DNA from 3 places in the Vibrio sp. T11.5 genome. Region 2 is predicted to be linked to each of the others. Evidence: predicted binding sites of a transcription regulator. Region 2 holds the regulator's gene; each other region holds the start of a gene.
The links. Region 2 encodes MetJ, which represses methionine synthesis genes. Its sites were predicted from a motif close to TTAGACNTNTANANGTCTAA; they were not measured.
Positions count from the first base shown of each region.

Region 1 (3,289 bases), on a different contig from region 2:
CTCACGGTCGCTCGCACTAGGCTGCAGGCTTTTCATCGTATTTTGCCGGTAACGGGCGTTATTTCTGCGATGTTGATGAGCTTAGCGATTCTTTTAAAAGCCATTGGCCTAGAAGAAGACACCTTAACTCAGGCGACTCAACCTTTATTGATAGGTTTTGCACTTCTGATTACTTCAGTTCTCATCTGGTCTTGGCACATCATTGTGTCGAAAACCGTCAACAAAGTTCAGTTAGCAGTAGCATTACTGACGTTAGTTTCAGCCACAACGTTTAATCAAGGCTTGTTCGTTCTTTAGAAGCGACTCACTTTAAATTTGAGGATTTGAAGCTACGCTTGTGTTAGGTGATCAGCACAGGAGTGTGGCTATGGATCTAAGTAATGTTGGAAGATTAGATAGCGTCATATTGCTTGGTATCGTTAACGAAAAGCTGAGATTGGAATGTCACAGTTTTGAGGAGCTTGTGACCATGTATGAAATGGATATCGAAATTGTGATTGGCAAGCTCGATGTCCTCGGTTATCAGTATGATCCTCTCACCAATCAGTTTAAATCTTACGACAGATAACATGTAAAAAGGAGGCTGAATGCCTCCTTTTTCATACTGTTTTTATCCCTTCTAAATGGCTCTTCGATTGTTGTCGTGCGGTATTAAAAAACGCCTGAAGGTAACGTTTATCTTTGTCTGAGTTGCGAGTCGCGGCAAAAAGGCGTCGCCATAAACCATCACCAAGCGAAATACTGGTTATTAACCCCTGACGAGAGAATTCGCTGATGGCCCAATTTGGTAATGCGGCGACTCCCAAGCCTGCTGAGACCATTTGGACTAGCATCAGAGTATTGTCAGCCTGTTTCCATTTTGCTGGTTCAATGCCTGCTGGGTGGAGAAAATGTTTCACCACATCAAGTCGGTTTTTTTGTACCGGATAAGACAACATGGTTTCGTTTTCCAAATCACTTGGTGCGACAGATGTGTTTGCCGCCAATGGGTGATTGGTCGCGGTGACAAGGCGCATTTCAAAATCAAATAAGGGTTCGTAATGGACTTCTGACCTAGGCTGGATATCCGAGGTAATGACTAAATCCAACTCGCCACTCATCAACGCAGGCAGAGGCTCGAAACCAAATCCCGATGAGAAGTCCAGAGTCACGCTTGGCCAAGCAACTTGGTACTCTCTCAACGCAGGCATTAACCATTGGAAGCATGAGTGACATTCAATTGCCATGTGCAGGCGTCCATTAACGTCTTCTTTCAGGCTGGCAAGTTCATTCTCTGCTCGCGCTAATCGTGGCAGCACTTGATCCGCCAAACTCAGAAGAATCTCGCCTTCAGATGTGAACCTTACCGGGCGTGTTTTGCGCAGAAACAACTGGCCGCCAATTCTGGCTTCGAGATCTTTTATTTGATGAGACAAGGCTGACTGAGTCAGATGTAACGTCGTTGCGGTGGCGGTTAACGACCCCGTATCTCGTAACGTTGCTAATGTTTTCAGATGCTTAAGCTCGATCATGAAATCCCTTCAACCGTAATCACTGATGATGAATATAGCTAACTTACCTGCATTTTTTAGGGGTGTAAACATCTAGACGTCTAAAATTATAAATGATTTTAATATAGAGCTTTTACATGTAGAGCATAAGTAACATGAAATAATCTAATAAACAGGTTGAATAATTGGAACTTGTTCCGTCACTAGGTTAGCGAGATAGTTTAGCCATCCAGACGCCTTTCATGTCGTTTGAACAGCACATGCATCTACGATTACAAACCAGAAGGATTAGGGCTATGACAACAACTCATATTTTGGGATACCCAAGAATTGGTGAAAAGCGTGAACTTAAGTTTGCGTTGGAGAAATACTGGCGTGGTGAAATTGAACAGGCTGAGCTAAAGGCCATTGGTGCCGAGCTCCGTAGCAAAAACTGGCAGACACAATCTGATGCCGAGCTGAGTTTCGTTACTGCCGGTGATTTCGCATGGTATGACCATGTACTTACCACGACTTTATTGTTGGGCCACGTGCCTAAACGCCACCGAGATGGCTTCCCGGATCTGGATACCTTGTTCAAAGTGGGACGTGGGCAGTCGCAGGTGAGTTGCGATTGTGATGGTTCTGCGGCGTCAGACATGACCAAATGGTTCAACACCAATTACCATTACATTGTGCCAGAGTTCAGTGAAGATGATAGCTTTGACGTCAGTTGGCCGCAGCTGTTTGAAGAGGTGAATGAAGCAACGAAAGCAGGTCATAAGGTGAAACCTGTTCTACTGGGGCCCATCAGCTATCTTTATCTTGGCAAAGAGGTGGATGAAGGGTTTGACCGCCTAACCCTGTTACCGCGCCTTCTTACGGCTTATCAGAACATCTTATCAAAGCTATCTAAGCAAGGGGTTGAGTGGGTGCAGATAGATGAGCCCGTCTTGTCACTAGAACTCGAAAAACCTTGGTTATCTTCATTCAAACTCGCCTATCAAGTGATTCGCAGTGATATTAAAGTGCTACTGACAACGTATTTTGATTCTGTCGATGACACATTAGATAGGATTGTTGAACTCGATGTTGATGGTTTGCATATTGACCTAGCGGCCGCACCTCAGCAACTGAGCACCGTAGTATCTCGTTTACCCAAAGAGTGGGTACTGTCCGCAGGCGTGGTTAATGGACGAAACGTTTGGCGCGCTGATCTCAGTACACAGCTTGAGCTTTTGCAGCCTGTTAAACAGCAATTAGGTGATAGGTTATGGGTCGCGAGTTCATGTTCATTACTGCATAGTCCGGTTGATTTAGATTTTGAACCAGAGCTGTCCGAAGAAGTTCGCAGCTGGTTCGCATTCGCCAAACAAAAGGTGCATGAAGTTGCTTTGTTAGGCAAAGCACTGGACGGCAACCAGCAAGCCATTAAAGAATGTGTTGTCTATAGTGCTCCAATTGAGGCTCGAAAAACCGCAACACATGTCAACAAACCTCAGGTGCAGGAGCGATTAAATCAAATCACCCAATCGCTGGCAGAGCGTAGCGCACCCTATGAGGAACGCGCAGAGTATCAAAGTGCCGTGCTAGGTTTACCACTTTTCCCAACAACGACTATTGGCTCATTTCCTCAAACTGACGAAATACGAGTTCAGAGAAGTGCTTACCGTACTGGTCAATTGTCTGACTCTGAATATGTAGCAGCCCTAAAAGGGCATATCGAAGACGCCGTGAAGCGACAGGAAGCATTGGATCTCGATGTGCTGGTTCATGGCGAAGCTGAGCGAAATGATATGGTTGAGTACTTTGCAGAGAAC
Region 1 covers NZ_JAPPTP010000005.1:117,365-120,653, reverse strand. Annotated here, with positions in the region: gene OH455_RS07625 (hypothetical protein) at 1-297, shown strand, start outside; gene OH455_RS07620 (DUF4250 domain-containing protein) at 368-568, shown strand; gene metR (HTH-type transcriptional regulator MetR) at 600-1,511, opposite strand; gene metE (5-methyltetrahydropteroyltriglutamate--homocysteine S-methyltransferase) at 1,787-3,289, shown strand, end outside.
Region 1: metE (5-methyltetrahydropteroyltriglutamate--homocysteine S-methyltransferase) is a predicted target of MetJ. The motif match lies at 1,576-1,595, and genes of this name have one in related genera.

Region 2 (3,289 bases):
ACGGAAAGGCGGAGCAGTTGCTGTGAAACACCAGCTTCTGCTAATGCGACTTCACCCATAGCTCGGTGTGTCATTGACGCTGGGTGGCAAATCAGGCTTTCTACACCGCCAAGTGATTCGGCGAGTGAGAACAGCTCTAGCTCACTAACAAAGTGCTTGAGCTGTTCAAAGCTGCCTGCAAACTCAAAACTAAGCATAGAGCCGAATCCAGACTGTTGCTTTTTCGCAATCTCGTGACCAGGGTGTTCCGGCAAGCTAGGGTGATAGATGTTCCCCACCAGAGACTGAGACTGCAGGTAATTGAGGATTTGTGCCGAGCTTTCTTCATGCACTTTCATTCGTGCACCCAAGGTGCGAATACCGCGTAATGTCATATAGCTGTCGAATGGTGTACCAGTCGCACCGATGCAGTTGCCCCACCAAGCAAGATCTTCAGCATGCTGCTCAGTTTTGGTGATTACCACACCACCAATCACATCTGAATGGCCGTTAATGTATTTGGTTGTTGAGTGAATGACGAAGTCAGCCCCTAGCTCTAGAGGTTTTTGGAACACAGGAGTCAAAAAGGTATTGTCGACGCCAACCAATGCTCCAACTTGACGGGCTTTTTCACATACTGCGGCTATGTCGACGACTCGAACCAGAGGATTGGACGGTGTTTCTAACAGAATCAATTTAGGCTGCTTTGCAATGGCGTCGTCCAAGGCTTTTTGATCAGACTGATCGACAAACTGAACCTTGAAGTCACCTTTCTGAGCGCGGGTGTTAAACAAACGGTACGTACCGCCGTAGCAATCGTGTGGCGCAATGATCAGGTCATCTGGGCCAAGAAATGCGGAGACCCACAGGTTTAATGCTGAGGTTCCACAGTTGGTTACTACTGCGCCTCTACCAGACTCCAGTTCATAGAGCGCTTTTTCTAGCAAACCACGGTTTGGGTTACCTGAGCGAGTATAGTCATATTTGGGCACTTCACCGAAGGCGGGAAATCCGTAGTTAGTCGAGAGGTAAATAGGTGGCACAACGGCATGATGCTGAGTGTCTGACTCGATACCAGTACGTACCGCGATTGTGGCTGGTTTACGGGCGCTCATAAGTGTTTCCTTTCGAACTGTAGTGACTTGACTGGAGACTACACTATACCTAATTGCCGGATGTTAGATATATGTTATTCCAATCGTATATCCCTTCACTTTACTTCTCATTTTTTGAGACGTCAACACTTCTAGACGTCTATATGTCTTTGCTTGTGGACATGAATCCCGCTAAAATTACGCTTTCTAACTTTATACATAATGAATCATAAAGGTGCGCAATGGCAGATTGGAACGGCGAATACATAAGTCCGTATGCTGAACATGGAAAAAAAAGCGAGCAAGTAAAGAAGATTACAGTTTCTATTCCATTGAAAGTATTGAAGGTTTTAACTGATGAGCGAACGCGTCGTCAGATCAATAACTTGCGCCATGCGACAAACAGTGAGCTGCTGTGTGAAGCGTTTCTACATGCTTATACTGGCCAACCATTACCGACTGATGAAGATTTGCGTAAAGATCGCCCAGATGATATCCCGGCGGAAGTAAAAAAACTCATGACTGAGATGGGTATTGAATTCGAAGCCTATGACGAAGAGTAATAACTGGCGGCGCGCCTTGTTTTTATTTTGCTGAAAACTAAAAAACCGCTGAATGTTCAGCGGTTTTTTGTTGCTAGAGAGGAAGGCCTACGCTTCCATGTAATTCTCGGGCATTTCAATACGAGCCACACCCGACTCTACTGCTGCAAGAGCAACCGCTTTTGCGACACGTGGCAATAGGCGAGAGTCCATCGGTTTAGGAATGATGTAACCAGGGCCAAATTCCAGCTTATCTACGCCAGCGGCTTTCAATACTTCTGCTGGAACGTCTTCTTTCGCTAGTTCACGAATGGCATCTACGGCAGCGAGCTTCATTTCATCGTTGATTTCGCTAGCTCGAACGTCTAGAGCGCCGCGGAAGATGAATGGGAAACACAACACGTTGTTCACTTGGTTCGGGTAGTCACTACGGCCTGTACCCATGATTAAATCATCACGTACTTCGTGTGCCAGCTCTGGCTTGATTTCCGGGTCTGGGTTTGAACATGCGAAGACCACAGGTTTATCAGCCATCAGTTTTAGTGCTTCAGGTGCGAGTAAGTTCGGGCCAGATACGCCCAAGAATAGGTCAGCACCTTCAATTACGTCTTCCAGTGTACGCTTGTCAGTGTTGTTGGCAAATAGTTGCTTGTATTCGTTGAGATCATCACGGCGAGTGTGGATAACACCTTTGCGGTCAAGCATGTAAATTTTTTCACGCATCGCACCACATTTAATCAGTAGTTCCATACAAGCCACTGCTGCAGCACCGGCGCCAAGACAAACAATCGTAGCATCTTCTAGCTTTTTGCCTTGGAGTTCAATTGCGTTAAGCATACCTGCTGCGGTGACGATAGCTGTACCATGCTGGTCGTCGTGAAAAACCGGTACATCACAGCGCTCGATCAGCTGTTTTTCAATCTCAAAACAGTCTGGTGCTTTGATGTCTTCGAGGTTGATACCTCCAAAGGTATCGGCAATGTTAGCGACGGTATCGACGAACTCTTCGATCGTGCGGTGTTTGACTTCAATGTCGATAGAGTCCAAACCTGCAAAGCGTTTGAACAGGAGAGCTTTACCTTCCATGACAGGCTTAGATGCCAGCGGACCTAAGTTTCCAAGACCAAGAATAGCTGTTCCGTTGGAGATAACCGCTACCATGTTACCTTTAGAGGTATATTTGTAGACATTATCTGCATTCTGAGCAATTTCACGTACTGGCTCAGCCACGCCTGGGCTGTATGCTAACGCTAGATCACCTGCCGTTTCAGCTGGTGTTGTCAGCTCAACCGAAATCTTGCCTGCTGTAGGGTAGGCATGGTAATCCAATGCTTGCTGACGGAATTGTTCTTCAGGGGATAGTTCTTGGTGATTGTCATCGGACATAGGTGTAGGTACTCGTTATTAATAATTAGGATAGGGGGGAACCCATTCTAGAGTAACTAAGTCAAGCTGCAAAGGTCAGAATGCGAGCTAAAGCAATAAAATGTGCTAAATGACAGGAGATAAGACCAGATGGTTAGAGATGTGGCTGGCGAATATCAAACAGTGGAAGATATTACTCTGAATGATTCGCTGGGGATGTAGGGAACAAAAAAGGACGCCGTAGCGTCCTTTTCTCTTCATCTAAAAAGAAATTACTTCTTAGAAGAAAGAGCACCGAAACGCTTGTTG
Region 2 covers NZ_JAPPTP010000019.1:28,118-31,406, forward strand. Annotated here, with positions in the region: gene OH455_RS17155 (O-succinylhomoserine (thiol)-lyase) at 1-1,094, opposite strand, end outside; gene metJ (met regulon transcriptional regulator MetJ) at 1,316-1,636, shown strand; gene OH455_RS17165 (malic enzyme-like NAD(P)-binding protein) at 1,724-3,001, opposite strand; gene rpmE (50S ribosomal protein L31) at 3,253-3,289, opposite strand, start outside.

Region 3 (3,289 bases), on a different contig from region 2:
AATTTACCGCCATTTGCGCATAGACCAGTATAGGAACTTGGTTCTTGGTGAAAGTCATAATCAACTCCTATCTACAGATAGTTACAATCTGCTCAAACAACTTTCCACCCTATTGATTCCACCCTATTGATTCCAGCCCTGAAAGTGAATAAGCGTCCATCTCTGTTTATCGCCGGATAACAAAAAGCCGCTCATAGAGCGGCTTTCAAATGGGTAATTCGATATTGGTTATTCTTTATCAGATGACTTCACTGAGCTCGGCTCAGGCTGCATTTCTTTCTCTGCTTTCTTTGCTTTTTCTATCATAGGAGTGATTGTCGAACCTTGAACGAGGATCGAGAACACCACGACAGAATAAGTCATGACTAGAATGATTTCTTTTACGTCGATGAGTTTGTCTTGGATAACCCAAATCCCTGAAGGGATGGAAAGCGCCATCGCTAACGCTAGACCACCTCGTAGCCCACCCCAAGTCAGAATTTTTACTGACCAAGGGTTGTACTGACGATGACGTTTAAATCCAATATATGAACAGAACACGCTTAGATAGCGAGCAGCGAGTACTAATGGAACTGAAAACGCCATGAGAATCCAATCTTCCTTATGGAATTCAAATAGCAACATCGACATACCTATTAATAGGAACAGAACGCCGTTGAGGAACTCATCGACCAGCTCCCAGAAATGATCGAGGTGATCTTCACTTTCTTTAGAGAATCCGATAAATCGGGTCCAGTTCCCGATCATAATACCGGATACCACCATCGCTAATGGTCCTGAAACGTGCAGAACTTCAGCAAACGCATAGCCAGCGGTCGGTATACCTATGGTCAGTAGTAACTCCATAGAGTGGTCATCGGTCGCACTGATAAGGTAGTGGAACAGCAGGCCAAGTGCAAAACCATAGACGATGCCGCCAATGGCTTCCTGAATGAACAGCATTGTCACGCTTCCAACCGTTGGCGCTTCAGTGCCAAAAGCGATCGTAAACAGGGTGACAAAAATGACGAGACCAAAACCATCGTTAAATAAGGACTCACCTTCGATCTGGGTTGAGATACGTTCCGGCGCATCCAGCTTTTTTACGATAGCCAGTACTGCAATTGGGTCAGTTGGAGAGATTAATGCACCAAATAATAGGCAGTAAACTAAGTCGAATTGCACGCCTATCAAATGGCAGAAACCATAAAGTGCGAAACCAATAAAGAAGGTCGAGAACAGTGTTGCTCCCAGCGCGAGCACTGTAATTTCCCATTTTTGGTTTTTAAGATGAGGGAGTTTAATCCCCAAACCGCCTGCAAATAGGAGAAAGCCTAAGATCCCTTTCAGCAAAAAATCTTCGAAGTTAATGCTCGACATTGTCTTCGAAGCAATTTCTGTTAAATGGAACCAGTTGTTTTGACCTGCAATAAGAATAAGAAGAGATAAAACCATTGAGCCTGCAGTGATGGCAATTGTGGTTTGCATTTTACCTATCTTGCTGTTTACAAAAGCGATTAACATTGCTGCTGCGGACAGAAAACAGAGAGTGTAATAGACCGACATTGGATACCCAGGATGTAACAAATTATGAAGGAGAATTTTGTTCTCGACGTGATTAAATAGCAAACACTTTTTTGTCATGTAGAGGTGATTAATTTAGTCATTTAGACGTCTAGACTCCTTTTTAATGTGTGATAGGATGGAAAGATAACTAAAGGAATGAGGCTGTACTGTGGGAAGTAATATAAGACAACAGATAGAAGCTCAACTAAGTAAGCGCATCTTACTGATAGATGGTGGTATGGGGACCATGATCCAGAGCCATAAGCTGGGAGAAGCTGACTATAGAGGTGAGCGTTTTTCCGATTGGCATTGTGACCTGAAAGGCAATAATGATCTTTTGGTTCTGACACAGCCCAAATTAATTAAAGATATCCATGCCGAGTATTTGGAAGCTGGCGCGGATATTCTTGAGACCAACACATTTAACGCAACGACCATCGCAATGGCTGACTACGATATGGAAAGCCTGAGTGAAGAAATAAACTTTGAAGCTGCTAGGCTCGCTCGCGAAGTGGCAGACGAGTGGACGGCAAAAACCCCAGATAGGCCACGCTATGTGGCCGGTGTTCTCGGCCCAACGAACCGTACTTGTTCGATTTCACCTGATGTAAATGACCCCGGTTATCGCAATGTTACGTTTGATGAGCTAGTTGCTGCGTATTCTGAATCGACGCGCGCCTTAATTAAAGGTGGCTCAGACCTCATTCTAATTGAAACGATTTTTGATACCTTAAATGCGAAGGCTTGTGCCTTTGCTGTCGACAGTGTTTTCGAAGAGATGGGTGTTAGATTACCGATCATGATTTCGGGAACGATCACTGATGCTTCAGGACGAACGCTTTCTGGTCAAACAACGGAAGCGTTTTACAATTCACTACGTCACGTTCAGCCGCTGTCATTTGGTTTGAACTGTGCTTTAGGCCCAGACGAGCTCCGTCCATACGTTGAAGAAATGTCACGTATTTCAGAAAGCTTTGTCTCCGCGCACCCGAATGCGGGCTTACCGAATGCATTTGGTGAATACGACCTCTCACCAGAGGACATGGCCAAGCACGTTAAAGAATGGGCGGAAAGCGGCTTCCTGAACTTAATAGGCGGGTGTTGTGGTACCACACCAGAACATATTCGTCAGATGGCAGAGGCCGTTGAAGGTGTGGCTCCCCGTCAACTCCCAGACTTAAATGTGGCGTGTCGTTTGTCTGGTCTTGAGTCGCTAGCTATTGAAAAAGACACTTTATTCGTCAATGTTGGTGAACGAACTAACGTGACTGGCTCTGCTCGTTTCAAGCGCTTGATTAAAGAAGAGCTCTATGATGAAGCGTTAGAAGTTGCTCGGCAGCAGGTGGAAAATGGCGCTCAGATCATCGATATCAATATGGATGAGGGCATGTTGGATGCCGAAGCATGTATGGTGCGTTTCCTCAATCTGTGTGCATCTGAGCCAGAGATCTCTAAAGTACCTATCATGGTCGACTCTTCTAAGTGGGAGGTCATTGAAGCCGGACTGAAATGTATTCAAGGTAAAGGTATTGTTAACTCTATCTCGCTCAAAGAAGGCAAAGAGAAGTTTATTGAGCAGGCTAAGCTAATCCGTCGCTATGGTGCTGCTGTCATCGTAATGGCGTTTGATGAAGTAGGACAGGCAGAAACACGCGAACGTAAGCTTGAAATCTGTACCAACGCCTACCGCATTCTGGTTGATGAAGTCGGCTTCCCACCTGAAGACATTATCTTTGACCCGAAT
Region 3 covers NZ_JAPPTP010000034.1:416-3,704, forward strand. Annotated here, with positions in the region: gene OH455_RS21525 (cation:proton antiporter) at 229-1,545, opposite strand; gene metH (methionine synthase) at 1,715-3,289, shown strand, end outside.
Region 3: metH (methionine synthase) is a predicted target of MetJ. The motif match lies at 1,639-1,658, and genes of this name have one in related genera.